3 regions of the Bacillus sp. LQ16 genome follow, and region 1 is predicted to be linked to each of the others. Evidence: riboswitches for the same ligand, from Rfam matches in the RefSeq annotation. Region 1 holds a riboswitch; each other region holds the start of a gene.
The links. Region 1 has a riboswitch for thiamine pyrophosphate ahead of thiC (phosphomethylpyrimidine synthase ThiC). Riboswitches for the same ligand answer to the same signal wherever they lie in the genome.
Positions count from the first base shown of each region.

Region 1 (10,785 bases):
AAAAAAACGTTACTTATCAAAAACAGCTCAGCAATTCCGTGAATTTGTGATTGACTACTTCTCTAATATTAGAACGTAAAATTATATGAACAAATAAAAGGTGCCACCCTCATATGGTGGCACCTTTTATTGTTCACTCTTTTTTAATTCCATTTCAGCTAAAAGTGGTAGTACATTATCAAAAATATGCGTATTATTATTTTCACCTGTTACATATCCACCGTAATATCTACTAAATACGTTGTCATTTCGGAATGTGGACATATGATCATACAATTCCTTCGCAAACTTTGTATCACCTGTTTGTAGTACGTACAAAATCGTTAATCCGTACGCGGCCGGCGATTCATAATTCACAGTTTGTTTTCCCGTTTCTAAATTGTAACGACCGTATAGCTTTCCATCCTCTTGGAACTTCTTCTTTATAAATTCCAAATAAGCATCTGATGAAAGATCTCCTAAACTTCGATGATATGCAACGTATGATTGGTCAATAAGATTCACTTCTTTATCGTACGTAAATGTACCATCTTCTTTATACTCTTTTGGGAATGCCCATCCATGCCTTGGATAATCCGCTAAAAATTGAACGACTTCCTGATATTGCTGAGCAGAAACTTTGCCGTACTTCTTCATATAGGAGAATGCACGCGGATTTATGTATGATGTTGTTACAAAATTATTTTGTTTCCCGGCATCTGCATCATAATAATCAACATAATAATTATCTTTTTTATTATAACGAAGTACAGCATCACTTAATTGATCGGCAAGGTTTTTATAACGCTCTTCCTTATACATTTCATAAGCACGATATAATTGTTCTATAATACGAAGATCATCTATAAGTGCATTTGTAGCTGACTGCCTCTCTCCCTTTTCAGAGAGTTTCCATAAAACGATATGATTCTTATATATGAAATTATCTTGAATAACCTTTACTTGCTCATCAAATAACGCCTGATCATCTTTATCAAGTGTATACTGTAACCATAATCCCGCCGATTCTGATAATGCTTCACGTCCCTTAGCTTCACCCGTACCTGCCTTAGTATCTACTAAACGATACGTGGCAAGTGTTCCATTGTCATTCACCATATGTCTTAAAATAAAATTTTCTGTACGGTTTCCTTGTAAAGCTGACCAAAATACAATTCCACCTAAAGCGATTAAGAAGATAACTCCAATCCCTATATATAAACGTTTCCGCAATCTTTTCACCTCCCTAGTAAGGCTAACCTTAATTTTATCAGAACATACATAAATTTAAAAAAGACAATCTATTAGATTGTCTCCCCCATTTCTATCCCTCACAAACCTCTTTAGAAGGTTTATATAGCGATTGTACAAGTCGATCATATTCACGACGCGTAATTTCTTTATTATATAGCTTCAATAATAAATCTCTATGCTCTTTTGAAAATGCCATCTTTTTAATGACTTCAGGATACATAAAACACCCTCTCCATTTCACATAAACTTCTTGATTCCGAAAAACAGAACTTATGTTCGCATAAAAGATTATAAAAGATTCCTGAGCAAAAAACAAACAAAACATGACCAACCATTTATTTCTTTCTATTCAAAATATTACAACATTATATTATCATATTCACTTTTTAAATACATATATATTTTTGGTAGTTTTTTTGAATAAATCTTCCAATTCAATCAGAAAATAATGGCAAAAAAGAAGAGGAGTTTACATATGGATACGGTAACATTAGCAAGAGCATTTTTTGGTTCTTCATTAGCATTCCACATTATCTTTGCAACACTTGGCGTCGGACTTTCATTGATGATTTTTATAAGCGAAATACTCTATCACTGGAAGAAAGACTCCGACTATGCCATTATGGCGAAAAGATGGACAAAGGCGTTTGCTATTCTTCTCGGTGTAGCAATTCCAACTGGAACAATTGTTGGTGTGCAAATCTCACTTCTTTGGCCTGGTTTCGCCAAAATTGTTGGGCAAGTTATTTCTGTTCCCTTCCAAATTGAGATTTTCGCCTTCTTTTTGGAGGCTTTATTCATGTCGATTTACGTATATGCAGCTGATAAACTTCCTCCATTTATGAGATTAATCTCGCTATTTTTCGTCATGCTTGGTGCCACGGCATCCGCCGTACTCATTACATCAGCAAATACATGGATGAATACACCAGCAGGCTTTTCAATGAATCCAGATGGATCTGTTTTTAACGTTGATCCGTGGAAAGCTTTCTTTAATCCGAGTTTTGGCACAAGTGCATTCCATGTTGTTATTACGGCTTATGCAACTGGTGCGGCTGTCATTGCTTCTATCGCTGGATTTAAATTATTGAAGAAAAATTTAAGTACACGTGAAATTGCTTATCATAAAAAAGGGCTACTATTAGGGCTTGTCGTTACATTTATTACAGGCGCTACGATGTGGCTTTCAGGACATGAATCAGCGATTGCCTTACATAAACACTCACCTGAAAAACTTGCATCTGCTGAAGCTTTATTTGAAACGACATCACACGCACCGCTATCCATTGGCGGAGTTGTGGATCCTAATACACTTGAACTAAACTACGCACTTGAAATTCCAAACATGCTTAGCTTATTAGTGGGACTAGACCCTAGCACTGTCGTAAAAGGTTTAAAGGAATTCCCACAAGAAACATGGCCACCATTTTATACACATACACTATTCAACTTAATGGTCGGCACTGCTGCGTTTACCTTTGCAGTTGCAGCAATTGCGCTCTTATATTGGTACTTCGTTTACCGAAAAAAGGGAACAGAACTACCGAAGTGGCTACTTTGGGGGGCTGCTGCATGCGGACCAATTATGATGCTCGGTATTGAATTCGGCTGGATTTTCAGTTGTAGCGGTCGTCAACCATGGACAATTTATGGTATGCAACGTACCGTCGATGCATCTACACGCGCTGATTTCGTCGGTCCTTTATTTGTTTTGTTCATCATTTTATATATTGGACTCGCTATTTTAACAGTCTTTGTTCTACGTACATTCTTTAGAAGACATCCATTAAAGAATGATTTACAACACCAAGGAGGCGATTCTCATGCATGAGGAAAGTATTGCAATCATCATCTTATGGGCCCTTATTTTCGTATACAGTATACTAGGGTCCATCGATTTTGGTGCTGGTTTTTGGGGCATGGTATACGCAAAACATCCAACGCTCGCTGCCAAACTTGCGAATCGGTACTTATCACCAACTTGGGAAGTAACAAATACGTTTCTCGTCTTCGTCGTTGTCGCATTTCTCGGCTTCTTTCCGAAAGCGGCCTTTACCCTTGCGACAGTAATGTTCGTACCAGTTATGTTAATTTTAGTGCTCGTTGCAGTACGTAGTACATTTATGGTGTTTGCTTACTCCTTGCCGAAATATCAGTACCTTCTTCGGGTTATTTCAGGTATTACTGGTCTCTTAATTCCAGCACTATTAATTACCGTTTTACCCGTTACAGAGGGAGCCTATATTACAATGTCTGAAGGAAAAGAAGTACTCTTGTATGGAAAACTTCTTTCTAGCCCGGTTATCTATTGCTATATGCTCTTCGGAATAACGTCTGAACTATTTCTCTCCTCTCTCTTTCTTGCTGATTTTGCGAGAGAACAAAGTTCAGAAGATACGTATAGAATTTATAGAAGAAATGCCATCATCCTTGGTCCTGCAACGCTCGTTACGGCGATCATCGCCCTCGTTGTAATGGATCCTGAAACACATTGGCTTATGCAAGGATTAATAAAGCAATTCCCGTGGTTTACAGTTTCTATTGTTTTATTCGTTATCGGATACTCGTCCCTTTGGTGGACAAACAAAAAGTACAATACACTAGGATATCCTCGCATTGCCGTTTTAGCTGTCGTCGCTCAATATGCATTTGCAAGCTACGCTTACGGCGTCGCGCATTTACCTTATATTATTTATCCTGACGTAACTGTATTTACAAGCTTTACAACGACAGAAACGTTCTATGCACTGCTCATTCTATACGCAATTGGGATTGCAATTTTATTACCAGGATTTATTTTCTTCTGGAATTTATTCTTGAAGGATCGTACTTTTTTGAAGGAAAAATAATATAGTCTTGGGGTCTGTTCCAAAAGGCATTTTGGGATGGGCTCCTTTTGTCATGTTTTGTCGATAAGTCGATATATTTTAAAAATCGCTGATATATTTTGAGTTGCGCCGATATATTTCAATGATCGCTGATATATTTTGAGTTACGCCGATATATTTCAATAATCGCTGATATATTTTCAGTTACACCTATATAAATCTCATTTACTACCTTACTGCCCAATCAATTTATAGACTCCTATCACAATAGTTATTTCACTACTAATGACACTTGTCCTTTAGCATGAAAAACACATATTCGCTTCATCTCGTTATACGTCTAGTTCTTCTTATTTTTTGCTGAATATACTACCAATATAACCTTGAGACAAGCTACATCTATTCAAGGGAAAATAGAAAGGTAGGCAAAATATGAGCATTGAAATATGGATTACTATTATTGTATTCTTCTTAACGATGATTGTTATCTTTTGGCGGCCTCGAGGTTTAAATGAAGCGTGGCCAGCAGCAATCGGAGCTGGTATCATCATAATTACTGGACTTGTATCAAAACCAGACGTCATGGATATTATAAGTAAAATTGGCGGTGCTTCCATAACAATATTAGCGACCATCGTCATGGCAGTTATATTAGAAAGCTTCGGTTTTTTCCATTGGTCCGCAGCGAAACTAGCAAATTTAGCAAAGGGTTCTGGACGCCGCTTATACTGGTATATTCAATTATTATGTTTTCTTATGACTCTTTTATTTAATAACGACGGTAGTATTTTAATTACAACTCCCATTTTAATTCTTCTTCTAAAAAATCTTCAATTAAAACCTCATCAGCAAATTCCTTATTTATTAAGTGGTGCTTTAATCGCTACGGCATCTAGTGCACCAATTGGTGTAAGTAATATCGTAAATTTAATCGCATTAAATATCGTTAATATGACTCTTTATATGCATACTGCTATGATGTTTGTACCTGCAACATTAGGCTTATTATTTATGTCATGGCTCATGTATACAGTTTTGAAGAAAAAACTTCCGAAAAAATTACCTGTTTCTTCATATGATATTGAAGAAATTTTCTTCACGAAAAACTTCCATCCACTAAAAGGAAATAATTCTGTTGATACGAAACAAAAACGGACAAGATTCATGTTAAAAGTATTAGGTTTCGTCTTCCTTATGCGCTGTCTTCTATTCGTTGCATCCTTCTTATCCATCCCAATTGAAATCGTTGCAGTACTTGGTTCACTCGTTCTTCTCATTTGGAGATGGTACTACTTACGAACAAATCCTGTCGACATTTTGAAAAAGACACCGTGGCACATTTTAATTTTCGCCTTCTCTATGTACGTCATTATTTACGGACTCCACAACGCAGGATTAACAGCTGCACTTGTACAATGGCTCGAGCCAATTGTGAATCAGCATCTACTCTATGCTAGCTTTGCAATGGGCGGACTTGTATCCATCCTCTCTAACGTCTTCAATAACCATCCTGCCCTTATGATTGGTACAATTACATTAACAGAAATGGGACTAGATCCAGTCACATTAAAAACAATCTATCTTGCAAACATCATTGGTAGTGACATCGGTTCACTATTACTACCAATTGGTACACTAGCTTCACTCATTTGGATGTATATTCTGAAACAAAACAAAATTAAAGTAAAATGGAAAGACTATTTAAGTGTATCCCTTATCGTTATCCCGCTCACAACAGTCGTCACACTATTCCTCTTATTCTACTGGGTACATCTCTTCTTTGCCTTATAAACAACAGAAGCCCCATTTGCTACCGTCTTAGCAAATGGGGCTTCTTCTATAATAAAGTTAGGTACTACAGTGTGATCAATCAAGTAAAGAGGTGTAATGTGTTATTGATATAAATGACTACCAGCTTCTTTAAATTCTTCTGCTTTCTCTTTCATTCCTTTTTCAATTGCTTCTGTCGTTTCTAAATCATTTTCTTTTGCATACTCACGGATATCATGTGAAATTCTCATACTACAAAACTTCGGTCCACACATTGAACAGAAGTGAGCTGTCTTTGCCCCTTCTGCAGGCAACGTTTCATCGTGATATTCCATCGCACGTTCAGGATCTAAAGATAAATTAAATTGATCGCGCCAACGAAATTCGAAACGTGCTTTTGAAAGTGCATCATCACGCTGATGAGCCGTTTTATGTCCTTTTGCAAGATCAGCCGCATGCGCTGCAATTTTGTACGTAATAACACCCGTGCGTACATCATCTTTATTCGGTAAACCTAAATGTTCTTTCGGCGTTACATAACAAAGCATCGCCGTTCCAAACCAACCGATCATCGCAGCTCCAATTGCCGATGTAATATGGTCATAACCTGGTGCAATATCTGTCGTTAGTGGCCCAAGTGTATAAAACGGCGCGCCCTGACAAATATCAAGCTCTTTCTCCATATTCTCTTTAATTAAGTGCATCGGTACGTGTCCAGGTCCTTCGATCATAACTTGCACATCATGTTTCCAAGCAATTTTCGTTAATTCACCAAGTGTTTCAAGCTCAGAGAATTGTGCTTCGTCATTTGCATCTGCAATCGATCCTGGACGTAATCCATCTCCAAGAGAGAACGAAACATCGTACTGCTTCATAATTTCACAAATCTCTTCAAAATGAGTATATAGGAAGTTTTCTTTATGATGGAATAAACACCACTGCGCCATAATCGAACCACCGCGCGAAACGATACCTGTCGTACGCTTTGCAGTAATTGGAATGTAACGAAGTAATACACCAGCATGAATCGTAAAGTAATCCACGCCTTGCTCCGCTTGCTCAATTAACGTATCACGGTACACTTCCCACGTTAAATCTTCTGCAATTCCATTTACCTTTTCAAGCGCTTGATAAATCGGCACAGTTCCAACTGGTACAGGCGCATTACGAATAATCCACTCACGCGTCGTATGAATGTTTTTACCTGTAGATAAATCCATAATCGTATCTGCACCCCAGCGAGTAGCCCACGTCATCTTTTCTACTTCTTCTGCAATAGAAGAAGATACAGCAGAGTTTCCGATATTCGCGTTTACCTTCACATGAAAGTTCCGCCCGATAATCATCGGTTCAGCTTCTGGATGATTAATATTCGCTGGTAAAATAGCGCGGCCTTCTGCGATTTCCTTACGAACAAACTCCGGCTCTACCCCTTCACGAATCGCAACATACTCCATCTCAGACGTAATAATGCCATTACGTGCATAGTGCATTTGCGTAACGTTTGCACCTTGCTTTGCTCTAAGTGGCTTGCGATCCATCTGCGGGAAAACAGGTGTATGTTTCGAAGCCACTTTCACACCGTCATCCTCTGGTTTCACTTCACGCCCTTCGTATGCTTCTACATCACCACGCCCCAGAATCCAAGAATGGCGCGGCGTTGGAATCCCCTTTTCTAACTCCACTTTATACTCAGGATCCGTATAAGGTCCGCTCGTATCATACACACGGACTGGAGGATTTGGGATGCCGTTCGTTTCGCTTTGTTCAATCTCACGCATCGGCACTTTCATGCCTGCGCGTGGTCCATCCACATATACTTTCTTACTCCCTGGTAAACTCGATTTCAATTCAATTTGCTCAGCTGAAACAGACTGTTTCATAACCTTTGTTGCCTCCCCTGTTCGTGACAAGGACGAGATATGGCCAGCGCATGCCAAAATAAAAAGAGCCAGGTCCATAAAAAAATAAGGACCTGGCTCATAAAAGACATCATTATGTAAAGCCGTTAACTTCCCTACGCTGGTACGAGCCAGATCAGGTCCAAAGGGTTAAGAAGTTCACGCGCTTCTCTCTCAGCCTACGCATACGTTAGGCACCCCTAGTTTATCACTGATTTAATTTTCAATACTTTCCCATCATACACGATAATCTGAAAAATGCAAAGGTTATTTCTTTTTCTCTTTATGGAATCATCCACGTTAAATAATATGCTTGAACATACGTCATAATACCAGCAATAATTACGAAGAACACCCTATTGTAAAAATAGTTTATGACTTAACATGGGAGTTTAAAAACATCTTCACCACAAAGAGTGTTGAGAATTTCGACCATTGTATTGAGAAAATGAAGAATACTAATATACAAGAGTTTAAGAGCTTTACGAATGGATTAGCCGGGGATATTGAAGCTGTCAGAAATGCGGTAACTTATGAGAATAATAATGGTCTTGCCGAAGGGAGCATAAACAAGTTAAAGCTTATTAAAAGAATCATGTATGGTCGATGCAAATTCTCCACATTGCGGACAAAGATTCTACTTTTGGAGAGAATGAGACTTTTCAACTAACTCCGGAAAGAACCATTTTTTACTTGCCAAATACATTCATCAGTCCCGTTTGACAAAGAGCCTTTGTCTCTGCTGCATTTCGCTACAACTGCTACCTGCCATACAACCTGCAATAGAGATAGGTAACAATTTACTATACAAGGAACAAAATTGACCTGCTCCTCCATTTAGTGATTTAACTATCTTTATTATTCAGAGCTAAAACTCAAAGAGAAAGCTCTTACATTTATTGTAACATTATTTCCTTAATATGTTAATTTTTTTATTGTCTTGTTAGTTAAAGGGGTACTTAATACAAAAAATAACCGTAGATAGTAGCACGAACACTGTTCTTGTTATAATTAATTTTTTTCAGAACGTCTATAATCCTCTTTTAAAAAATATATGTAAATATAATAAAAAACGAATGATTAATAGAAATATTCTACACCACTCGTTTTTTATCGGACTTCTTTTTACTGTACTTTTATTTTCTTTATGAGTTATTAGAAAAATAATTGTCTATATAAGTCTTTATTTTTTCAAAATTCTTTTCCATAAATAAGATTGCTGGTACTTCAATTATTGGAAGATTATTTTCATTATCAAAAGCTGGACACGGTTTGGGAACTACCAAATAGTCAACTGAGTTTTTATCCCTGATATAATTAATTGAAACATCATAATACTTAGAAAAATATTCCTTCAAATCATTCTGATTCCTTAAAAATGGTAGAGAAAATATTGAACCATAATTTATACCAGCGTCGACAATTAATACAAAGCATATTTTTTTCATGATACACCCTCCTCGTATAATAAGTTTTAAGTTAATAACTGTTCCTTGAAAATTAAATAGTTTTTATCTTCAAGAGCTACATCAAAAAAATGATGTATGGGTAAAATTTAGTCTTGGATACTGGGGGATTTCCCCAGATAATGGAAGTGTGGAAATGGATCCATCGGGAATATGCTTACTCCTCCTGTAGTTCGACCACGTTAAAAGACTGTGACCCAGACCAAAATGCACTGCATACGCACAAGCTGTATCGGTTTCCTTCACTTACCTCTCATATTGGTGGGAGGGCAGCTTAGATGAAGGCAATCATTGAATACTCATACGCGAGGTTGTGGCTATGTTTTGGACTCTAGGGAGATCCCACAGTATCCAAGCTCATTCCAAATACTATTCAAAGAAAGGAGGTCCTTTCTTTGAGATTATTCGTAGCTATTGATGTAAGCTCTGAAAAACTTGATGTATGTTTTCTTGACAGTCATGACACTGTTTTGAAAGAAATTTGTCTTTCAAACGATGTGAATGGTGCCAACGCCATTAAGGAGGATGTTCTCCATTTTCATCAGTTGTACAACTATAAAAAAATTGTCATTGGTATGGAATCTACTTCCGTCTATAGTTTCCATCCTTCCATGTTCCTAACGGAAGATAAGGATTTGAGGGCTTTAGACGTGGAAGTGGTCGTACAAAATCCAAAAGCCATCCATCGGTATAAAAAACTCTTTGAAGAAGATAAGACCGATAAAATAGATGCTTTCCGTATTGCCGATTTTTTACGAATCGGACGGTATAATAAGTTTCTTATCAAGGAGGAAAAATACGTTGCCCTTCAGCGTTTAACACGATCTAGATATCAACTCGTTCACCAGCAAACAGAATGTAAGCAACACTTTCTGAAGAACCTTTACTACAAATGTAATACGTTATCGAAAGAGTTAAATACCTCTGTTTTTGGTGCGACGATGATGGAAATACTCTCAGATTCCCTTTCGTTGGATGAAATCGCAGAAATGGATCTAGAAGCACTCGCTACTCTTCTTCAGAAAAAGGGGAAAGGACGCTTTAGCGACCCGGAAGATTTAGCGAAAACCATCAAGAAAGCCATACGTGACTCCTACCGACTAGGTAAGGTCGTTCAAGACTCTGTGGACGTTGTATTAGCCACTTATGCACGATTGATTCAAACATTGAAAAAACAAATCAAAGAGATAGAAAAAAGCATTACTGCTTTATTCTAAGCCATTCCAGAAGCGAGATATTTAACAAGTGTTCCAGGCATTGGAGTCGTATACGCCGCGGGAATCATTGCGGAAGTTGGACAAATTGAACGCTTTGAGAACGAAGCACAATTGGCCAAATACACCGGTCTTTACTAGAAAAAATCGCAATCTGGAAACTTTGAATCGGAACGAACACCCATGACACGAACGGGAAACCAGTATCTTCGTTATTACATGGTTGAAGCTGCCAACTCTGTACAACTTCGTGAAGCTACTTACCGTGCTTATTATTTAAAGAAATATGATGAAGTTCCGAAATACAAACATAAAAGAGCCCTTGTCTAAAGCCGTAACTAGATTCGCTAAATTGTTTTTCAAATATTGAACC
Region 1 is NZ_CM173491.1:5,091,838-5,102,622, forward strand. Features, by position in the region: gene AC3EMB_RS25890 (LysR family transcriptional regulator) at 1-79, shown strand, start outside; gene AC3EMB_RS25895 (transcriptional regulator) at 127-1,212, opposite strand; gene AC3EMB_RS25900 (hypothetical protein) at 1,304-1,453, opposite strand; gene cydA (cytochrome ubiquinol oxidase subunit I) at 1,709-3,064, shown strand; gene AC3EMB_RS25910 (cytochrome d ubiquinol oxidase subunit II) at 3,057-4,082, shown strand; gene AC3EMB_RS25915 (arsenic transporter) at 4,494-5,852, shown strand; gene thiC (phosphomethylpyrimidine synthase ThiC) at 5,954-7,714, opposite strand; TPP riboswitch at 7,829-7,944, opposite strand; partial or broken gene AC3EMB_RS25925 (L-lactate permease) at 8,016-8,087, opposite strand; gene AC3EMB_RS25930 (transposase) at 8,133-8,402, shown strand; gene AC3EMB_RS25935 (hypothetical protein) at 8,878-9,180, opposite strand; gene AC3EMB_RS25940 (IS110 family transposase) at 9,594-10,415, shown strand; partial or broken gene AC3EMB_RS25945 (transposase) at 10,419-10,742, shown strand.

Region 2 (10,785 bases), 750 kb from region 1:
TTAGGAATTTCAAAAGTTGGAGTGCATGATGATTTCTTTACAATTGGTGGACATTCATTAAAAGTATTACGAGTCTTAACATTGTTAAAAGAAGATTTTTCACATTTAACAATTCAAGATTTCTTTAAAGAAAGAACGATATATGGATTAGCTCGAATTGAGCGAGAAGTAAAAGTAGAGAAAGAAGAAGTATTTCGTGAATATAAAGTGATTCACGAACCAGATACTATCACGTATGCAAACGTTTTGGAAGAAAACCAGATTTCAAATGTCTTTTTAACAGGAGCTACTGGTTATTTAGGATCACACATATTATATGAATTGTTGAGAGATACATCTGCTACTATTTATTGTTTAGTAAGACCAACCAAAGATGTGCAACAAAGAATTATAGATACATTAACAGGCTACTTTAGTGATATATGTGAAGAATGGTTACAGCGTATACAGGCCGTAGCTGGTGATCTGGGGGAAGAGTATCTTGGGATGAGCGAAGAAGAATTTATGTTCATCAGTTCTAAGATGGATACGATAATTCATTGCGGTGCAGATGTAAGACATTTTGGAGATGTAAAACAATTTGAAAATATAAATGTCCAAGGAACTAGCCGTATGCTAGCATTAGCGGAGAAAGGTGCTACATTCCATTTTATTTCTACAATTGGTATCCCGTTAGAATTAGCGGTAGATCAATGGGATACATACATGAAAACTGGTGATTTTAATTACAGTGTAGACTTAGAGAATGTATATTCAAATAGTAAACTACAAGCGGAAAACATTGTTCGTGAAGCAATGAAAAATGGTTTGCGCGGAAATATTTATCGTGCAGGTAATTTAGCATGTCATTCAGAAACAGGTTCGTTCCAACAAAATATTGAAGGAAACGCATTTTATCGTCTTATTAAAACAATGCTATTAATTGGGAAAGCACCAAATGTGAAGTGGAAAGTTGATTTCACACCAATTGATTTTGCTAGTAAATCAATTGTATTGTATTTAAAAGATTCGCAAATTGTAGGAGAGACGTTACATATTTGTCATCCACATCAAATTGAGTTTGAACAATTTATACAGTTAATTGGAGAGTGTGGATACAATCTTGAAATGGTTCCACTTTCAGAATATGTAAATACCGGACTTGAATTAGCGAAGGAAAATGAAGTAATAGCAGAGTTAATTGCTTCTCAAGTTGCAGGAGATGGAGCGCAGCAATCTGAGATTGTAATGGGTACGCGTAGAACGAATGAATGGATTAAGAAAAAAGAATTGATAGTACCAGCAATCAATAAAGAATTTATACAGCAGTTATTAGCTCATGGTGAAAAAGTTGGATATTTTCCAAAAATAATGAAATGATTATGCATGCTTTTGTTTGTTCAATAAAATAAATCATGCTACAATGAAAACGAATTAAGGACCGGGGAGCCAATTGGCTGAGAGGATGTAAGTAAACATCGACCCTCAACCTGATCTGGATAATGCCAGCGTAGGGAGTTACTTAAAGTGATGTAGCATATGTTATTCTATAATAACTTGCATACAAGGCTTTCCTACGCAGTAGGAAAGCCTTTTCTTATTTTTGAAATCTAATTTTATAAGGGGGATTTTATTATGTCACAACAAGTTACAATGTCATTTTCAGTAGTACCACAAGCGAAAACGAAAGATGTATATTCTGTTGTCGATAAAGCAATTGAAGTTGTGCAACAATCGGGAGTTCGTTATGAAGTAGGGGCAATGGAAACAACTTTGGAAGGAGAATTAGATGTACTTCTTGATGTCGTTAAACGTGCGCAACAAGCTTGCGTCGATGCTGGAGCAGAAGAAGTGATTACTTCTATTAAAATCCATTATCGTCCAAGCACTGGTGTAACGATAGATGAAAAGGTTTGGAAGTACCGTGATGAATATGCAAAACCAGAAGCAATCTAAACTTATTACAACTATTTGGCTTATCCTTCTCATTGCGATATGGGAAGGATCTGTTTCATTATTTAAAATCGAACCGTGGATTTTACCAAAGCCTTCTGCCATTGTTCAAGAATTAATTGGGATGAAAGATTTACTATTACCAAATACGATGCAAACACTGCAGGAAGTTATAATTGGACTATTCTTTGCAATTTTATTGGGGACGAGCATCGCAATTATTATGGACGTTATACCGTTATTTCGTATTTTAATAAATCCATTGCTCGTTATTTCGCAAACAATTCCAATTGTTGTACTTGCACCGCTATTTATTATTTGGTTTGGATATGGGATGTTGCCGAAAGTAATGGTCGTAATACTCGTTTGTTTCTTCCCAATTGCGCTTAGTATTTTAGAAGGTTTTCAAACAGTAGATAAAAACATGTTGAAGCTGTTACAAACAATGAAGGCGACAAAATGGCAAGTTTACCAGAAAGTAAAATTTCCAGCAGTGCTTCCATACTTTTTCTCCGGTTTAAAAATTGCAGTTACATATAGCGTAATGGGGGCAATTATCGGAGAATGGCTCGGTGCAAGTGAAGGATTAGGCGTTATGCTTACGAGGGCTACAAAATCCTTTTTGACTGCCCGAGTATTTGGTGTTGCAGCAATCATCGTTATAGTGACATTATGCCTGTATTTTATCGTAGAGTTTATGGCAAGAATAACAGCACCATGGATATATAGAAAGGACGGCAGAAAATGAAAAAAGGTTTGAAAGTTATGTTAGCTGCCTTAGTAGCGGTAGGTGTGGCTGGATGTAATCCGGCGAAGAAAGAAGAAAGTGCAAGTAAAGATCAAAAAGTAAAAGTAGTATTAGATTGGTTTCCAAATACGAATCATACTGGCTTGTATGTAGCGCAAACGAAAGATTATTACAAAAAGCAAGGATTAGATGTAGAAATTATTCAACCAGGTGACAATGTAACAGCAGAGCAAATGATAGCATCAGGAAAAGCAGACTTCGCAATAAGCGCACAAGAAAATGTAACATTAGCTCGTGTGGAAGGAATTCCTGTTGTATCTGTAGGAGCGATTATTCAGCATAACACTTCAGCGTTTGCATCGCTTAAGAAAGATAATATGACGTCACCGAAAGATTTTGAAGGTAAACGTTATGGCGGCTGGGGAGGACCAGCGGAAGAAGCGACATTAAAGACGATTATGGATAAGCATCAAGCTGATTTTAATAAAGTTGAAAAAATCCTCTTAGGACAAACAGATTTCTTTAAATCAATCGGCCGTGATGCAGATTTCGAATGGATTTATTACGGTTGGGATGGTATTGAAGCGAAGCGCCAAGGAAAAGAGTTAAATACGATTATGGTGAAAGACTTAGATCCAGCGCTTGATTTCTATAGTCCTGTTATTATTACGAGTGAAAAACATACGAAGCAAGATAAAGACTTTGTGAAAAAGTTTATGAGTGCAACAACAGAAGGTTATAATTTTGCAATTAAGGAACCGAAAGAAGCTGCTGATATTTTAATTAAAGCTGTTCCAGATGTAAATAAAGATTTAGTTCAAGAAAGCCAGAAATGGTTAAGTACGAAGTATCAAGATGATGCGAAAGCATGGGGAGTACAGAAGGAAGAAATTTGGACGAATTACATGAATTTCTTATATGACAACAAAGTTATTAAAAAGAAAATCGATGTAAAAGATGCTTTTACAAATGAATTCCTTCCAAGTGAAAAATGAGCGGATTACAAATAAAAAATATAGTGAAATCTTTCGACGGAAAGAATGTATTAGAGAATATTAGTGCCTCTATACAAGAGGGAGAGTTTGTTTCTTTTGTAGGACCGAGTGGTTGCGGGAAAAGCACATTATTAAACATGATTGCAAATGTTGAAAAACCAACAAGCGGGAACGTAATGTATAAAGATAAGCAAGTACAAGAGCAAGATGTTGTTAGTTATATGCCACAACAAGATTTATTACTACCGTGGCGATCAGCTTTGCAAAATATCGTTCTTCCGTTAGAAATTGAAGGAAAGCCGAAAAAACAAAGGCTGACAGAAGGAATGGAAGCATTAAAGCAGTTCGAACTAGATGAATATGCAGACCATTATCCAGATGAATTGTCTGGTGGTATGCGTCAAAGAATTAGTTTTCTGCGCACATATTTATGTGAAAAGCCAATTATGCTGCTTGATGAGCCTTTTGGAAAGTTAGATGCATTTACAAAAATGGAAGTACATAGCTGGCTTTTAAACTCTTGGCATCAAGAGAAGCAAACAATCGTTATGGTTACACATGACTTAGATGAGGCAATCTTGCTTTCAGATTGCGTATTTATTTTATCTCAAAGACCAGCGTCAATAGTTGGCGAGGTACAAGTGAAATTACCTAGACCGAGAACGATGGATATGTTAACATCACTCGAATTAAAAAAGGATAAAGAAGAGATTTTAAGTGTGTTAGCTCCTTATATGAAAAAATAGAAAAAGCCTTTTAACAGTTTTTAGTATAATTACTGTTAAGAGGCTTTTTTTAGAATATGAAAAGATGGAGAAGGAACAAAAGGGAAAATAGAGAATAGAATATAACAGAGTAGTTTATACTCTTAATATAACAAATGTTAAAGGAGTGAAAGGATAAAATGACTTTATCAACTGTTCTTCAAATGGTTTTAGCTTGATATGGGAGAAGTCTGCCCATTTTTTAAGATTAAGCTAAATTGAAGACAGCAGGTAAAGAACCTTAATCCTTTTTTACGATAATATGTAATGGGTAAGGTGTATTCACCTTACCCATTTTTATATGCATAATTAAATAAGGCTTCATACTGTTGGTCTCTCTATTTAGCTTATGGACGATAAGTAAAGGAGAGAAAAAAATGAGTATATTAACAGTAGAAAATTTAAGTCATTCGTATGGTGAGAAAACCATCTTATATAATGCGTGCTTTCGATTATTAAAGGGGGAGCATGTTGGGTTAGTAGGGAAAAATGGGATTGGAAAATCAACACTGCTAAGAATTTTAACAGGAGAACTTATACATGATGATGGGAACATTGAATGGTTTCCACATGTGAAGGTTGGATTTTTGCAGCAGCATATAGATTTACAAGAAGGAATAACAATTGAAGGATACTTGCAAAGTGCATTTTCTAACTTGTATGCGATTGAATACGAAATGTTAAAAATTGCAGAAGAGATGGCTGAAGCAGTAGAAGTAGAAAAATTGTTAGTAAGGTATGGAGAGTTACAAACTATATTGGAAAACTCTAATTTCTATCAAATTCATACAGAAATTGAAGAAGTGGCAATTGGTTTAGGGCTGTTTGAAATAGGATTGGAAAAGGATGTTTCAAAGTTAAGTGGAGGACAGCGGACAAAGTTATTACTAGGAAAGCTTCTTCTAGAAAAAGCTGATGTTTTATTGCTAGATGAACCAACGAACTATTTAGATACAGCACATATAGAATGGTTGCAATCGTACTTGAAACTGTACGAAAAAGCTTATATTATCATTTCGCATGATGAAGTATTTTTGAACAATATTACGAATGTCATTTACCATCTAGAAGAACGAAAAGTTAAGCGATATGTAGGGGATTATGAAAAGTTTTTACAAAGTTACCAAGTACAAAGGAAACAATTACAATCGGCGTATGTGAAACAACAAAAAGAAATTGCTCAGTTAGAAACATTTATTCAAAAAAATAAAATTCGAAAAGCAAAACAGGCAAAAAGTCGAGAGAAAGTATTGGAGAAAATGCGAAGGGTTGAAAAGGTAAATAATGTACCTCAGTCCTGTTTTGCTTGTACTGTTTATAATGAACCAGTAAGTCGTATATTACAGGCTGAGAAACTAAGAGTGGGTTATAGTGAGCCGTTATTTCCAGACTTGAATTTACAAGTGAAAAAAGGAGAAAAGATAGCTATTGTTGGTCAGAATGGTATTGGAAAAACGACAATATTAAAAACGTTATTAGGTCAAATAAAGCCGCTAAGCGGTTCGATTTTTGTTGGGGACCGAGTAAATCCTGCTTATTTTGCACAGGAAGAGTTTGCTTCAGAAATAACACCGTTAGAGAAAGTTTGGGCAGAACGACCAGATATGACAAAGAAAGAAGCGCGCCAAGCATTAGCGAAGTGTGGATTGAAAGAAGAACACGTATTAAAACCTATTCGTTTATTAAGCGGTGGAGAGCAAACGAAAGTGCGTTTATGTGAACTTATCGTAACGAAAAGCAATGTTTTAATTTTAGACGAACCGACTAATCATTTGGATGTAGAAACTAAGATGGCTTTACAGGAAGCGTTACAACAATACAAAGGAACGATTTTAATTGTCTCACATGAACCTTCTTTCTATGAATCGTGGATAACAAAAGTATGGAATATAGAAGATTGGAATGCTGAACAATATGAATAAAGAAAAGGCATTAGCTTTTATGAGCTAATGCCTTTTCTTTGTGATTAACATGATTTTCGAGAACTCTTACATGAGAATTGTATGAAGAAGCACTCTTATGGTGCGCTTATAAGCGTGCTTTTTCTTTTGTTATATTTATAATAATACGAAAGCCTTTCCCTAACAGGTGACTATCTTTCTTTATATATATAGATAGTTCAAAACGGAATGAAAATAATTCCTATATATAAAGGATAATGTGGATATTATAGGAAGACAATAGAAATTAAAGGAAATTCATGTAAAATTCAAATGAACTTCATATAAACTTCATATTAGAAACTAAATATAATTATAATAGGTTATTGTAATATTTTTGATTTTTCATAAAATTAAAAGTTTGAATTTAGGAAGTCTTGCTCGAACCTAAATTCAAACTTTAGTGAAATAATTAATGGATATTACGTCTAGTTTTCGCTAATGACGGCATTTAAAAGTTCGGCAGGATTACCTGTTCCTGCACCACCAATTGTAATAGATCCACCAGGAGGAATTTCGCCATTCCATCCTGCGTTTGTAATTACATAATGATTATTTGTTTTACTACTAATTTTAGAATCCCAAACTTGTGTTAAATTGCCGCTATAATCAAATTCTAATTTCCAATTTTTAATAGGAGTCGTTCCATTATTTTTGATTATAATCGAGAAGTTATAACCGCTGCCCCAATTCGAAGTGACTGAAAATGTAGCAGTGCCATTTCCATCAGGAGGTGTCGTATTAGTTTCATCCGTTTTGACAGTAAGAGCGGTAGGTTGTGATTTATTTCCAGCAGCATCTTTGGCAATTACTGAAAATGTGTATTCTGTATTAGGTTTTAAGTTTTTAATTGTAATGCTATTTGTTGTTGTACTCCATTTCTCTTCTCCAGCAGTAATTTCATATTCCGTAACTCCTACGTTATCAGTAGATGCAGTCCAGTTTAATTGAACTGAGTTTGAATTTTTATTCGTAACTACAATATTTTTAACATTCGTTGGTGGCTCAGTATCTTTTTGACTAATAGGTCCACCAAGTAATTCTTTTACTAGCGTATCAAGTAATTTTGGACCACTACAACTATATTTTGGACTTGTACGGCAATCCCCGCTTAGTTCCCAAAACATTGCTCCACTTAAACCCTTCGTCTTTATATAGTCTGTTTTATATTTCATAGATTCATTGTCATCGTAGCTAATAAATGTGCCTGTAGTCGCATTATATAAGTAAGGTACTTTAGCTGTGTCATTCCAGTAGCGTACAAAACCATTTTTATTAACGTAATTGGCTGCTAAATCACCGTAATCATACACACCTGTGTCACCGGTAGAATAATCATCCCAAGTACCTTTAGAAGCAAGTTTCCCATCGCTACCTGGTTTGCAAGGTTGATATTGTCCGTTATTTTCTTTGCCACAACTTTTCCAGCCACGTCCGTAAAAGGGTACGCCTAATACTAGTTTATCGACTGGAACACCTTCATTTGTATAAACATTTATAGCACCATCTACGTAAAAATTCGTATTTGCTGCTGGGTCATTTGGATCCTTATATAGAGCTGCATTATGATTAGAAGTAGCTTCCCATCCGCCGTGGAAATCATATGTCATAATATTAATCCAATTGAGTATTTGAGAAATTTTCTTTAGCTCTGTATGATCAGCGTAGCGTTGGCTTGCACCTGAAGCGATTGTTAGTAAATATTGTTTGCCATCTTCAGTACCTGCTTTATTCAAAGCATTTCGGACGTCTTGAAGAAGGAGAGTGAAATTTTGTTTATCTTCAGGACGATAACTACCACCAGGAATCGTTTCAACGCCCGGATATTCCCAGTCTAAATCTACGCCATCAAACCCATATGCGCGAAGAAAAGCTACTGTAGATTCAGCAAATACTTTTCTTGTTTTTTCATCAGCGGCCATATCAGAAAAGCGGTTAGACCAAGTCCAGCCACCAACGGAAATAATTGTTTTTAAGTGAGGATATTTAGCTTTTAATCGTTTTAGTTCTCCGAAATTTCCGCAACGGGCATATTTATCGCAATCTTCCCAAGTTGTACCTGAGCCAGGATACGATTTGGTAACATCAGCCCATGGTTCCCCGAGTACAAGAGTACCATTAGGAACCTCTTTATTTTGCAATGGTACACCAGATTCTTTACAGTTCCACGTTTGTTTATTTGGATTATCAGGATGAGTAGAAGGGTTTCCATGTTTTCCATTCCAACAAATATCAGCGAAAGCATAGTTAAGGTGAGTAAGTTTTGATGCATCAATGTCAGCAACTTGATAATTACGTCCGTAAACGCCCCACGAAGGAAAGTACCCAACAATTTTTTGATTTTGCTTTGGTGAATCTGCTAATGCGAGATTTGGAGTAATAAAATTTGTGAGAAAAAGAGGTAAGAAAAGTAGTAGAGATAGTAATAGCAGTGTGAATTTTTGAGACCTCATAGCCATTTCTCCTTTCAAAATAAAAGATATATTTAAAGGCATACGCCAATAAATCAAAATGAATCTAGACGTATGAAACGTCTAGATAAAATGATCAGACATCACGAAGTCTATACAAGGGAGCTGGGGGTGATTAAATCGTAACAAATGTAAGATTTAGTGTAAACGCTTTATTCAGTTGTAAAAGACTTTCTCAATACAAAAAGGCTTGAATACAAACTATATATGAAAACGAAAGATCGGTATGGGAGGAAATAGCTCATTATAAATAAATTTGAGAAAAAATTGTATGGAGCCAATTATTAAAGACGTAGAAAGATAAGGAAATATCATGTAAAATAATAGTAAAAATATGTAAAGGAGGGAATAGTGTGGATGTGTTTTTGAACATTGCTGAAGAAAAAATTCGAAAAGCAATACGGAATGGTGATCTTGATTATCTTCCGGGAAAAGGAAAACCACTACAATTAGAAGATTTTTCAATGGTACCTCCAGAACTTAGAATGAGTTATAAAATTTTAAAAAATGCGGGAATGATTCCACCAGAAATGGAACTACAAAAAGATATATTAAAAATAGAGGATCTAATTGCTTGCTGTTATGATGAAGAAGAGAGAAAGAAATTAAGAGAAGAGTTAACAGTAAAAACGCTTCGTTTTCAGCAGGTAATGGAAAAGAGAAAGATTAAAGATAGTTCAGCTTTTCGTATGTATCAAGAAAAAGTATTTCGTAAATTACGCTAAGAGGGATAAGATGACTACATTTAAAACGATAGAAGAATTAGCGACCTATATCGAAGAACAACAATTGGTACTTCTGTTTATTAAAACGGAAAATTGTGGTGTTTGTGATGTTATGCTAAGAAAAGTAAATTGCGTATTAGAGAATTATGATTACGTAGAGAAAATAGAGATATTACTACAAGACATGCAAGAGATTGCGGGGCGATATGCCGTATTTACAGGACCGACAATTTTATTATTTTATAATGGAAAAGAGATCCTTCGAGAATCGCGCTTCATTTCACTTGAAAATCTAGAGAGAACCATTCAATTATTCGAGGAATAAGGGAGGCTTTTATATGGAATTTATTATTGTCATACTATTATTTGTTGTAGTTGGAATAATCGTAACAGCAGTTCGATCGAACAAAAAGAAGGTAAATCTTACAAAACAAAATAACATTCATAATTCATCTAACAGCTCATCACCATTATTTTTCTTTGCTGGATCTGATAATGATAGCTCGCATGATGGTGGCTCACATGATTGTGGAGGGTCTTTTGGGGGAGATAGCGGAGGAAGCTGCGGTGGTGATTGATGAAAATGCGCCTTATATAGGCGTATTTCTTTTTAAACAAACGTTTGATTAGTCGGCTTACATATGCATAAACACAGTTAAACAAACGTTTGATTAATATTTTTAACATACTAAGGGGAATGGAAATGAAAAGGGAACCGAAAGTGAAAAATAAGGGGAAAGTAGTGTTGTTTTTATTAGCTGCGGGAGGTGTAATTCTTGTTAAATTAGCATTTAAATTTGGAACAATACATATGATTCGAACTTGGTTTGAAAGTACGTTTTCTTAAATAAGGAATATAGCTTCTTGCGATAGAGGTTTTTGATTTGTTATTATTAGACTGAACGGTCGGTTTAAAGAGGTGTGAATATGAGAAGAAGTGCAGAAGAGATAAAGAAAGAAATTGCATATAAAGCAGAAAGTCTATTTTCACAGAAGGGCTATGCAGCTACATCTATGGAAGAGATTTGTGAAATTACAGAGCGAAGTAAAGGAAGCATTTATTATCACTTTAAAAGTAAAGAAGAATTATTTTTATTTGTAGTGAAACAGCATACGTATGATTGGGTTGAAAAATGGAATGAAAAAGAGAAGTTGTATAGTACTAGTACTGAAAAACTATATGGTCTCGCGGAATATCATGTAGAGGACA
Region 2 is NZ_CM173491.1:457,886-468,670, forward strand. Features, by position in the region: gene AC3EMB_RS02310 (non-ribosomal peptide synthetase family protein) at 1-1,359, shown strand, start outside; TPP riboswitch at 1,412-1,513, shown strand; gene AC3EMB_RS02315 (MTH1187 family thiamine-binding protein) at 1,615-1,935, shown strand; gene AC3EMB_RS02320 (ABC transporter permease) at 1,907-2,680, shown strand; gene AC3EMB_RS02325 (ABC transporter substrate-binding protein) at 2,677-3,675, shown strand; gene AC3EMB_RS02330 (ABC transporter ATP-binding protein) at 3,672-4,421, shown strand; gene AC3EMB_RS02335 (ABC-F family ATP-binding cassette domain-containing protein) at 4,817-6,361, shown strand; gene AC3EMB_RS02340 (glycosyl hydrolase family 18 protein) at 6,808-8,832, opposite strand; gene AC3EMB_RS02345 (DnaJ family domain-containing protein) at 9,204-9,575, shown strand; gene AC3EMB_RS02350 (thioredoxin family protein) at 9,586-9,900, shown strand; gene AC3EMB_RS02355 (hypothetical protein) at 9,914-10,153, shown strand; gene AC3EMB_RS02360 (hypothetical protein) at 10,279-10,422, shown strand; gene AC3EMB_RS02365 (TetR/AcrR family transcriptional regulator) at 10,503-10,785, shown strand, end outside.
Region 2: linked by a shared signal. The riboswitch ahead of AC3EMB_RS02315 (MTH1187 family thiamine-binding protein) and the one ahead of thiC (phosphomethylpyrimidine synthase ThiC) in region 1 are both predicted to bind thiamine pyrophosphate.

Region 3 (10,785 bases), 730 kb from region 1:
CTTCTATAAAGGGAGATTTTTATTAAAAAAACAAGGGATTCCTAAAGTGAAATTCCAATCATTGATACGGTATAGAAAAGAAAATTTGAGGAGTATTGCGGATTGTTCTTTCCCTCTTGTTGTGGAAAATGTAGTTCAAGAAAATTCAAAATGAATTATTTAAAATGGAATTTCACATATAACTGAACTGATATAGCATGTTAAATGTGTTAATTATAATATAAAATAATGCTTATGAATAAAAGAATATGAAGAAAAATATGAAAAAATTAGTGATTACCTCCAAATAATGAGAGCCGAATTTTCTTAGGATAGAAAATTCGGCTTATTTTATGTCGGAATTCGCACTGGGATCTCATATATATATGACGCTTGACATATATAAAAAACAAATGTAATATATAACTAACAAAAGTAAACTATAGTATTGGAGGGTTTTTAGATGCTTACCAAAGTTAAGCGGATTCGACTTGAAAAAGGTATGACACAAGGAGAATTAGCAAAATTGACAAATGTTAGCAGGCAAACAATAGGTTTAATTGAACAAGGCGCATATAATCCATCTTTAAATCTTTGTATTAAGATTTGTCAAACCCTTGGAGTTACTTTAAATGATTTGTTTTGGGAGGAGTTGTAATAATGAAAAATATCTTAGAAAAAATGTACTTAAGATTTATAAACAAAGTAAGCGAAAGAGATGAATATCAAATACAAGAAATAAACAAAGAGTTTGCTATTGCAGGGTTAATGTTATGGTATGTAAATATACTAGCTATGTTTATTATGCTAGTAGTTGATACTATTAATCACACCTTATCCATAGGAACTATAATTACCTTTGTGGTCAATATGCTTTACGCTAACTATCTAATGTGGAAATTAAAAAAGAAAAGATTGAATGATATAGAGTGCTCTACAAAAGAAGAATTTTTTAAAAAGAAAAAACAGATTAAAAAATCTAGTATTAGAGCGGGTTTGCTTTGGACCTTTGAAATGTTTATATTAATGTGTTATGTTTTTCCTTATTTAAGCTCAGGAAAAATATCAGTTTCTTTCTCTGATATTATTATATGGGTTTGTGCAGGCCTATTCTTTGGTTCTAGCATGTATGTAATTTCATTATTTAATTTGAAAAAGTTATATTAGTTGAAATTAGAATATAAGTGAAATATGGTCTATAGAATTAAACCCTTCTTTCTGTAAATTCTAAAATTGGATAACATATATTTTAAGCATACCATTAGAAGGTAAGAAATTTTATACATATTACAATTGCTAGTTCTAGCTTATATAAATTAAAAGCGATTAAATTAAAAACCTAATTTAATCGCTTTTTTCATTCTAATCATTATTAGATATATAATTTATTAGCAACCACCAACGCCGCCAGCAATGCCGCCAGCTAAAGCGCCTACTCCGCCGCCATAAATTACAGCAGGACCAAATTCCCAAGTGTATCCAGCTCCTGTTAGGAATCCGCTAACTGCGCCAGAAGCGATGCCTGCTACACATTTACCAGCTCCACCAGCTGAAATTTCTAAAAGTTCTTTTTCTGTAAGTGTCTCTAAGTTCATAATATGATTCTCCTTTTATTTTTTATTAGCAACTACCAATTCCGCCAGCAACGCCGCCAGCTAAAGCGCCTACTCCGCCGCCATAAATTACAGCGGGGCCAAATTCCCAAGTGTAGCTAGCGCCATTCAGGAATCCTAATGCTGCGCCAGAAGCGATGCCTGCTACACATTTACCAGCTCCACCAGCTGAAATTTCTAAAAGTTCTTTTTCTGTAAGTGTCTCTAAGTTCATAATATGATTCTCCTTTTATTTTTTATTAGCAACCAGCAATTCCGCCAGCAACGCCGCCAGCTAAAGCGCCTACTCCGCCGCCATAAATTACAGCAGGACCAAATTCCCAAGTGTAGCTAGCTCCTGTTAGGAATCCACCAACTGCGCCAGAAGCGATACCTGCTACACATTTACCAGCCCCACCAGCTGAAATTTCTAAAAGTTCTTTTTCTGTAAGTAATTCTAATTTCATAATGATTCATACCCCTTATTATTATGTTTTTGATTATTACACGTAATTAATTAGTTAATAGTATAAAAATGTTATTATTAAAATTTCTTAATCGCGATATAACAATCACGGGTTTTATAATAACACTTATTTCCAGGAAAGGTAGACAATATGCAAAATTACATATTGTCTATTTTTTTATTATATTTAGATATAATATTTAACTTGTTATATTTAAATATAAAGGAAATGAGGCTGCGATTTTGTTCAAAAAAGAGTTTTTTTGTATTAGGCAACAGGATTTAAAAGATTGTGGTCCAGCATGTTTAGCGATGATTTCTCGCCATTATGGGTTTACTACTTCTATTTCAAAGATTAGAGAAGTGGCTGGTACAGATTTAGCGGGAACAAATATTAAAGGTTTGATGGAGGCTGGTGAAAAACTAGGGTTTGAAGTAAAAGCTGTAAAAGCAACAAAACCCGAAGATTTAAAAGAAATTCCATTACCTTCAATTGCTCATGTTGTAGTCAATGGTGGTTTGTTACACTATGTAGTAATTCATAAGGTTAAAGATAATAAAATTTATATTGCTGATCCAGAAAAGGGATTGGTTACGTACTTGTTAGAAGAATTCTGTCAAATTTGGACAGGTATTCTTGTATTAATGTCTCCTGGACAAAATTTTCAAAAAGGAAAAGAATCAAAGGGAACATTTTCACGATTTCTTGTATTATTAAAACAACAAAAAAGTTTATTAATACCATTGTTTTTTGCTTCTATTTTCTTTAATTTATTTGGGTTATTGGGAGCATTTTATTTTAAATTTTTAATTGATGATATCGTGGCGAATCAATTGATACAGACACTTCATATTGTATCAATTGGAATTATTATATTGTATATATTTAAGATACTGCTTTCTTATTTTCGTACTCATTTAATCTTATATTTAAGTAGGAGAATAGATATTCATTTAATGCTTGGGTATTATCGTCATGTTGTAGGATTACCAATGAATTTCTTTGAAACAAGAAAAGTGGGCGAAATTATTTCTCGATTTATGGACGCAAGTAAAATACGCGATGCTTTGTCAACCATAACAGTTACTTTAATGATTGATACATTAATGGTTACAATAGGAGCTGTTTTGTTATATGTCCATAGTCCTATTTTATTTGGTGTGACTTTATTAATAATACCTTTCTATATTGGTATTATTTTTGCCTTCCATAAGCCGTATCAATCTATTAATCGCAAAGAAATGGAAAGTAATGCAAAATTAAATTCCTATTTAGTAGAATCTTTAAATGGAATTGCAACTGTAAAGTCTTATAACGCAGAAAAAGAAGTGTTTTTTCAAACTGAAAGTCGTTTTATTAATCTATTAAGGCATGTATTTAAAAGAGGAATGCTATCCAATTTACAAGGTTCTATTAAAATGGGACTTGAATTAATTGGTGGAACTATCATCCTTTGGGTTGGTTCCATACAAGTATTAAAAGGGAATATGACGATAGGTGAGTTAATTACATATAATGCACTTTTAGTATATTTTTTAAATCCAATTGAAAATTTGATTGGTATTCAGCCTACCATGCAATCTGCACTAGTCGCTGGAGAACGATTAAATGAAATTTTTGATTTAGATCAAGAAAAGAGTGAAAAAGAGGATAATAAAGTATCTCCTAAAAAATTATCAGGTAAAATACAATGTTCAAATGTTACATTTCGTTATGGAACACGTAAAAATGTACTAAATAACATAAGTTTTTCAATTGAGTCAGGTAGTCAAGTAGCATTTGTAGGAGAGAGTGGATCAGGTAAAACAACCATTTCAAAACTATTAATGCATTATTATGAATCTCAGCAAGGAAATATATATTATGATGATTATCATATCAAAGAGATAAGCCGTACTGCATTACGTGATCGAATTGCATATGTCTCTCAAGAGTCATTCTTCTTTAGTGCTTCTATTTATGAAAATTTATGTTTTGGTTTAGCACGACCAGTTACTCTAGAAGAGGTTATAGACGTATGTAAGCAAGCTTGTATACATGAGTTTATCGGTGAATTACCGTTACGTTATGAAACTCTCTTAGAAGAAAATGCGTCCAATTTATCTGGTGGACAAAGACAACGTTTAGCAATTGCAAGAGCGTTATTAAAAAAACCAGATATCTTAATTTTAGATGAAGCGACAAGTAATTTAGATTCTACAACGGAAAAACATATTACGGATATGTTAAAGGAGTTGGGATTACAAGGAGTTACTGTAATTATGATTGCGCATCGATTAAGTACAATACAGCATGCAAATCAAATTTTCGTGATGGAACAAGGAAATATTAAAGAGCAAGGCGCCCATGAAGAATTATTATTCCATAAAGGAGAGTATTACCGTTTGTGGAAGAATCAAACTGTTCATATAGAACACATAGAATCTCAATCTTATGTAATGCGAGGTGTTCAAGATGAGTAAGCTTTATTCGTTTGATCAACTAACTGATAGTAAGGAATTATTAGAAAGAAAACCACCTCGTTTTATTGCTGGATTACTTGTTTTTCTTTTGATGAGCTTATTTGTTTTCTTAATCTGGGCTTATGTCAGTAAGATAGATATTGTAAGTAAGGGAACGGCAATGATACAAGGAAAATCAGATGCAAGTGTGTCTCGTACTCAAATTGTAGGTGTGGTTGATACAGTTGCTGTTAAGCCTGGTGATGAAGTGAAAAAAGGAAATATTTTAATTCAATTAAAAAATCAGGAATTAACAGATAAACAAAATCAGATGAATCAAATTGTGGAACATTTAGAAAAACAAAAAGGGATGTTAGAACAGTTGAAAGAGAGTATCCAGTCTCATAAATCTTCTTTTCTTGATGATGTGGATAAAAAAATAAGAGAAGAATATCAGGCTTATGATCAAAGATATCAATCTATACAAAATGAAAAAGACAATGAAATAAAAACAATAGAAAATAGTAAAATTTCAAGCGAACAAGATGAAGTTTTACAAGGATTAATTGCAGAAAACGAAAATATCCAAAGAGAAATAGACATAATTGAAAAACAAAAAACAAAAGAAAATATATTAGAAGAACAAAAACAAGTAATGGATGATAAAAAAGAAAATTTAGAATCCCAAAAAAATAGTGTAGAAAAGCGTATTCAACAACGAAAAGAAACTTTAGAGCATGAAAGAACAAAAGTGGATGTTACTAAAGAAGGAAAGCAAGAACAAAAGAAAGATGCTTTAAAACAATATAAAGAAGAATCTATGATTTCAGTGAATCAACGTATTCAATCCCTAGAACAAGAACTATTTATTAAAAAGCAAGAGTTAGATGGACTGCGTCATCAAAATGAAACGACAATTATAAAAGCACAAAAAGACGGGATTGTACAATTTCCTGCCATCTTACAACAAGGGGATTTAATTAATCCTGGCCAAGAAATTGTTTCGATTATCCCAAAAGAAGACCAAAAAAAAGTAAGAATCTTATTACCAGCTCAAGAGATAAAAGGAATAAAAAAAGGAGATAAAGTACAATATTCGTTTAAGTTACAGAAAACGGATAAACAAATGGGGCAAATAACATATGTATCAGCATATCCTACTTTTGATAAAAATACTAAAGGGTATATGTATGAACTAGAAGCCACAATTGATACAAAAGATTTACAAGAACTACATACAGGAATGGTTGGTAGAGCTTCTGTCATTACAGGAGAAGAAACGGTATGGAAATTTATTTTAAGAAAATTAGATTTTATTTCTAATTGAAATAGTTAAAAATAGATTCATATAAGGAGACAGAATTAAGTATGAAAAAGTATTTTTCTATTATAATCATGTTAATTTTATTAATAAGTTCTTTTCCTTTATCGGTTACATATGCAAAGGAAAAAAACATCAATTTAAGCAATATTGAGCAAATGACTAGTGTTTTTAATGATAATATTAATCTAGGAGAAAAAATTAGCTATATTAGAAATAGTGATTTGAATAATTGGTCAGTTAAAGAAATGAATCAGGCCCTAGATAAAATAGATAATTTAAATCTGAGTATAATGGAACGAGCAAGTTTAAAGAGAGAGGTAATACGTTCTTCAGGATTTTCTAATTTTGATTTTAAAGAAACAAATTCGGATGTATTAGCATTTAAGGAATTAAAAATAGAAATTATAGAGACTGATCAGCTACTTACTTTATATAGAAGAAGCAAGGCTGGTGAACCGGAATCTAAATATGGTCTTGGCTATTGGTGGGGAGATAAAGAAAGAAATATTGAAGAAACTAGAAATGAGTTAGCCGTATTAGAAGCTTGGGGGAATCCGCTTAATATACAATATAAAATCACGGTACCTAAAGGAACGAGAATACTTAAAGGATTTACAGCTTCGCAAACTCAATATCTTAAAGGTACAAGTATAGTTCAAGAATATAGAGAAGGTGGAGCTATGCAATACTGGATTAATAAGATAGATAACAGTTGGTTACAATAAAATTTATTAGGAGGATAGCATGACAAATCATCATGAATTTATAAGTTTAGCTCTAGATTGTGAGCGTATTATAAAACAAAATATCCCTAGTAATCCCGACGATGCTAAAAGATATCATTTAATGCTAAACGAACTTAAAGGGTTAAGAATGACCATAAAATTAAACCAATTAAATGACAAGTTATATTATTTATCAATTACACAAATGCTTGAGAAAAATGATCCGAAAAAAGTATTACAAGCTGTTTTAAAACTTAATACATTTTATTGTAACTACTATCAAAATTTATAAATTTACTACCATAATAAACTTGAGCCTATATTCTTTCAAATAACATAGCTCATGGTGGCAGGCACTCGAAAGGGTGCCTTTTCTTTAGGGAAAATACACCTAATAAGAAAGCTAGTCTTAACGTACAATTTTCTTTTTATGTGCAATTATAAATATATTAGATATCATTGTTAAATGAAGGATGAAAGGTGTTTTAGAATTTATGTGCAGATATATTTTATAGAGATAAGTCGATGTCTGTTGCTACAATAATTTCATTTACATCTTTTCTAAGTAGCTGACTTTTTACAGCATTAAATTGTTTACCAGTTTGTTTAATAACCGTTAATTTCAAACGCTCAGGTAGCATCGGTAAATCTTCTAAATTCCACTTTTTATATTTCACATCATAACTTTCTGGATCTGCTAATGTAACGAGATGACCTAAAGCCCAAGTTACAATATATTTACTACCCTCAAGATAGCCGTTTCCTTTTTTATCACACTTCAGTACACGAGCAATATCTCGTGCAACGGAAGGTTTTTCAGCGATTACAACGCTTTTTGACATATTAAAAACATCCTTTCAAATTTCCATAAGTTAAATATAGCATACATCTTCTTGAGATTCAGTTTCGCTCCATATTTGATCGGTTTTTAATGGAGGGAACAAAATCCCAACTAATTAAAGTTTCACTTTATCAGTTGCTTCTATATTAAATAGAAAAAGTAAAGAACTTGTTATTTTACTAGAATAAGAGTAGACTTTGAAGTAGATGAATAAGAAACACATGGGAGTTTGTGGATACAAACTGAGAGTATGGCTACTAGTCCGTCATTGACCATTTGAACCTGTTGGATAATGCCAGCGTAGGGAGAGTGTAAAAGCACATATTCAGGCACTTTGCGTACGCGCAAAGTGCCTTTTTGTGTATCTCCCATCATTATAGTTAGGAGATGAAAAGGATGAATATGAAAGAAATTAGTAAAGTAGTGGATTTGGTGAGAGAATCTAATCCGCTCGTTCATAATATTACAAATGTTGTTGTAACAAATTTTACTGCTAACGGTTTGTTGGCACTTGGGGCATCGCCTGTAATGGCGTATGCAAAAGAAGAAGTAGCAGAAATGGCTAGCATTGCTGGAGCTTTAGTATTAAATATGGGAACACTTCGTCCTGAGGAAGTAGAAGCGATGTTACTTGCTGGTAAATCAGCAAATGTGAACAATGTGCCAGTACTATTTGATCCAGTTGGTGCAGGAGCAACTTCGTATCGAACAGAAGTTGCGAGACATATTCCAGCCGAAATAGATTTAGCAATTATCCGCGGCAATGCGGCTGAAATAGCAAACGTTATTAATGAGAAATGGGAAATTAAAGGGGTAGACGCTGGTACTGGAAATGGCAATGTTGTAAGTATTGCAAGGCAGGCAGCAGACGAATTAAATACAGTTGCGGTTATTACTGGAAAAGAAGATGTTGTTACAGATGGAGAGAGAACTATTGTTATTCGAAACGGTCACCCTATTTTAACGAAAGTTACGGGAACAGGTTGTTTACTAACGTCTGTAATAGGAGCATTTGTAGCAGTGGAAAAAGATTATGTAAAAGCAGCAGTAGCAGCATTAACGTTTTATGGTGTAGCTTCGGAACTGGCAGCTGCTAAGACCGTGGAAAAGGGACCTGGTAGTTTCCAAATTGAATTTTTAAATCAGTTAGCGAATACTACTGCTGGTGATATTGAGAAGTATGGAAAGATTGAGGAGTTAGAGTAAGGGGGATGAAACATACGATGCGCATTGAAACAAAGAAAATGTCTAAGTTATTACAAGTGTATTTTATTATGGGAAGCAATAACTGCACGAAGGATCCTTTAGCTGTATTGAAAGAAGCGTTAGATGGTGGAGTGACACTTTTTCAGTTTCGCGAGAAGGGGGAAGGTTCTTTAATCGGAGAAGATAGAGTGCGCTTTGCAAAAGAATTGCAGACGCTTTGTAAGGAATATAGTGTTCCTTTCATTGTAAATGATGATGTAGAATTAGCCATTGAATTAGATGCAGATGGTGTTCATGTAGGACAAGATGATGAAGGAATTACATCTGTTCGTGAAAAAATGGGAGATAAAATTATCGGCGTATCTGCTCATACAATTGAAGAAGCACGCTTTGCAATCGAAAATGGAGCAGATTATTTAGGCGTTGGACCTATTTTCACAACGAGTACGAAAAAAGATACGAAAGCGGTTCAAGGAACGAAAGGATTAGCTTATTTTAGAGAACAAGGAATTACAGTGCCGATCGTTGGTATTGGTGGGATTACAATTGAAAATACAGCAGCAGTTATAGAAGCGGGTGCGGACGGTGTTTCAGTTATTTCAGCAATTAGTTTAGCTGAATCTGCGTATGAAAGTACGAGAAAATTAGCTGAAGAAGTAAAGAGAAGTTTGTAGGGAAGGACGTGTAGTATTTTAAGTGCTACATGGAGAAATGGACTGCCCAAAATTTTAAACAAACGTTTGATTAAAAAAGCACAAACCTTTTTAAATAAGGGTTTGTGCTTTTTCTTTAAAACATAATAGAAATTAAAAGCATTCCAATGCCGATAGAAGTAAATGTTGCGATTAAACCTGGAATCATAAAGCTATGATTTAATACGTATTTACCGATACCTGTTGTACCAGTACGGTCAAAGTTAATGGCAGCAACGATTGTTCCATAGTTTGGAATGAAGAAATATCCGTTTACTGCAGGGAACATTGCAATCAGTAGTGCTGGTGGAATACCAAGGGATAGTCCAAGTGGCATTAAGGCACGTACTGTTGCTGCTTGGCTGTACAGTAAAATAGATAGAATGAATAGCGCGATGGCAAATAGCCAAGGTGCACTTGTTACTAAATGCTGAATAGATCCTTGAATCATATTTAAGTTTCCGTTAAAGAAAGTATCTCCCATCCAAGCGATACCGAAAATAGCAACAACTGCTGTTGCCCCTGCTTTAAAGACGTTACCAGACACAATGCTTTCTACATTTGGTTTACAGAAAATAATAATAAGAGCCGCGATAGTTAACATAACCATCTCAATTGTGTTCGGCATGGAAAGGCGAGCTAACTTCCCATCGACTATCCATCCTGGACGAAGTGCTTCAAATGAACCAAGAAGTACAACAAGGAAGGTTCCTACAAGGAAAAGGATAACTGATAATTTTGCGCCCTTTACACCTACAAATTCTTTTTTCTCTTCAAGCTTAGGAATCATTCCTTCTTTTAATCGTTTTAAGTATTCAGGGTCCTCACTTAATTCTTTTCCCATCTTACTAGCAACGAATGCTGCTAACATACAAGCAATGAAAGTGGAGGGAATACTCACTTTTAAAATATCTAATAAAGTGATTTTATAGTCAGCTAACATTGCTAAAAGAGCAACTGTGGCAGCTGAAATTGGACTAGCTGTAATTGCTTGTTGAGAAGCGATTACGGCAATCGACATTGGGCGTTCCGGTCTAATCCCTGATTCACGAGAGACTTCTGCAATAACAGGAAGTACAGAATAGGCAACGTGACCAGTGCCTGCACATAGTGTGAATAAATAAGTAACAATTGGAGCAAAAAAAGTAATACGCTTTGGATTTTTTCGTAATGCCTTTTCAGCTAGATGAACAAGATAGTCCATTCCTCCAGCAGCTTGCAAAGCACCAGCAGCTGTAATTACTGCCAAAATCATAAGCATTACATCGATAGGAGGCGCGGTTGGTTGTAAGTGGAAGACAAAAACGAGTATTGCCATACCAACTCCACCCATTACTCCTAAACCAACTCCGCCTAGGCGTGCACCAATAAAAATACAGAGTAACAAGGTAAGAAATTGTAGCCAAAACATGATAAACTACCTCCGAAATTCATTAGTTAAGATATATTCGAATAGTTTAATTTGAATGAAAATTAAATAAATACCCGAAGAAATCCTTGTTGTTTATACATTTTTTA
Region 3 is NZ_CM173491.1:442,604-453,388, forward strand. Features, by position in the region: gene AC3EMB_RS02240 (helix-turn-helix transcriptional regulator) at 443-637, shown strand; gene AC3EMB_RS02245 (DUF3278 domain-containing protein) at 640-1,146, shown strand; gene AC3EMB_RS02250 (Blp family class II bacteriocin) at 1,368-1,574, opposite strand; gene AC3EMB_RS02255 (Blp family class II bacteriocin) at 1,600-1,806, opposite strand; gene AC3EMB_RS02260 (Blp family class II bacteriocin) at 1,832-2,038, opposite strand; gene AC3EMB_RS02265 (peptidase domain-containing ABC transporter) at 2,281-4,500, shown strand; gene AC3EMB_RS02270 (HlyD family efflux transporter periplasmic adaptor subunit) at 4,493-5,806, shown strand; gene AC3EMB_RS02275 (autotransporter) at 5,848-6,528, shown strand; gene AC3EMB_RS02280 (hypothetical protein) at 6,548-6,820, shown strand; partial or broken gene AC3EMB_RS02285 (toprim domain-containing protein) at 7,056-7,370, opposite strand; TPP riboswitch at 7,581-7,693, shown strand; gene thiM (hydroxyethylthiazole kinase) at 7,766-8,575, shown strand; gene thiE (thiamine phosphate synthase) at 8,593-9,249, shown strand; gene AC3EMB_RS02300 (anaerobic C4-dicarboxylate transporter family protein) at 9,365-10,678, opposite strand.
Region 3: linked by a shared signal. The riboswitch ahead of thiM (hydroxyethylthiazole kinase) and the one ahead of thiC (phosphomethylpyrimidine synthase ThiC) in region 1 are both predicted to bind thiamine pyrophosphate.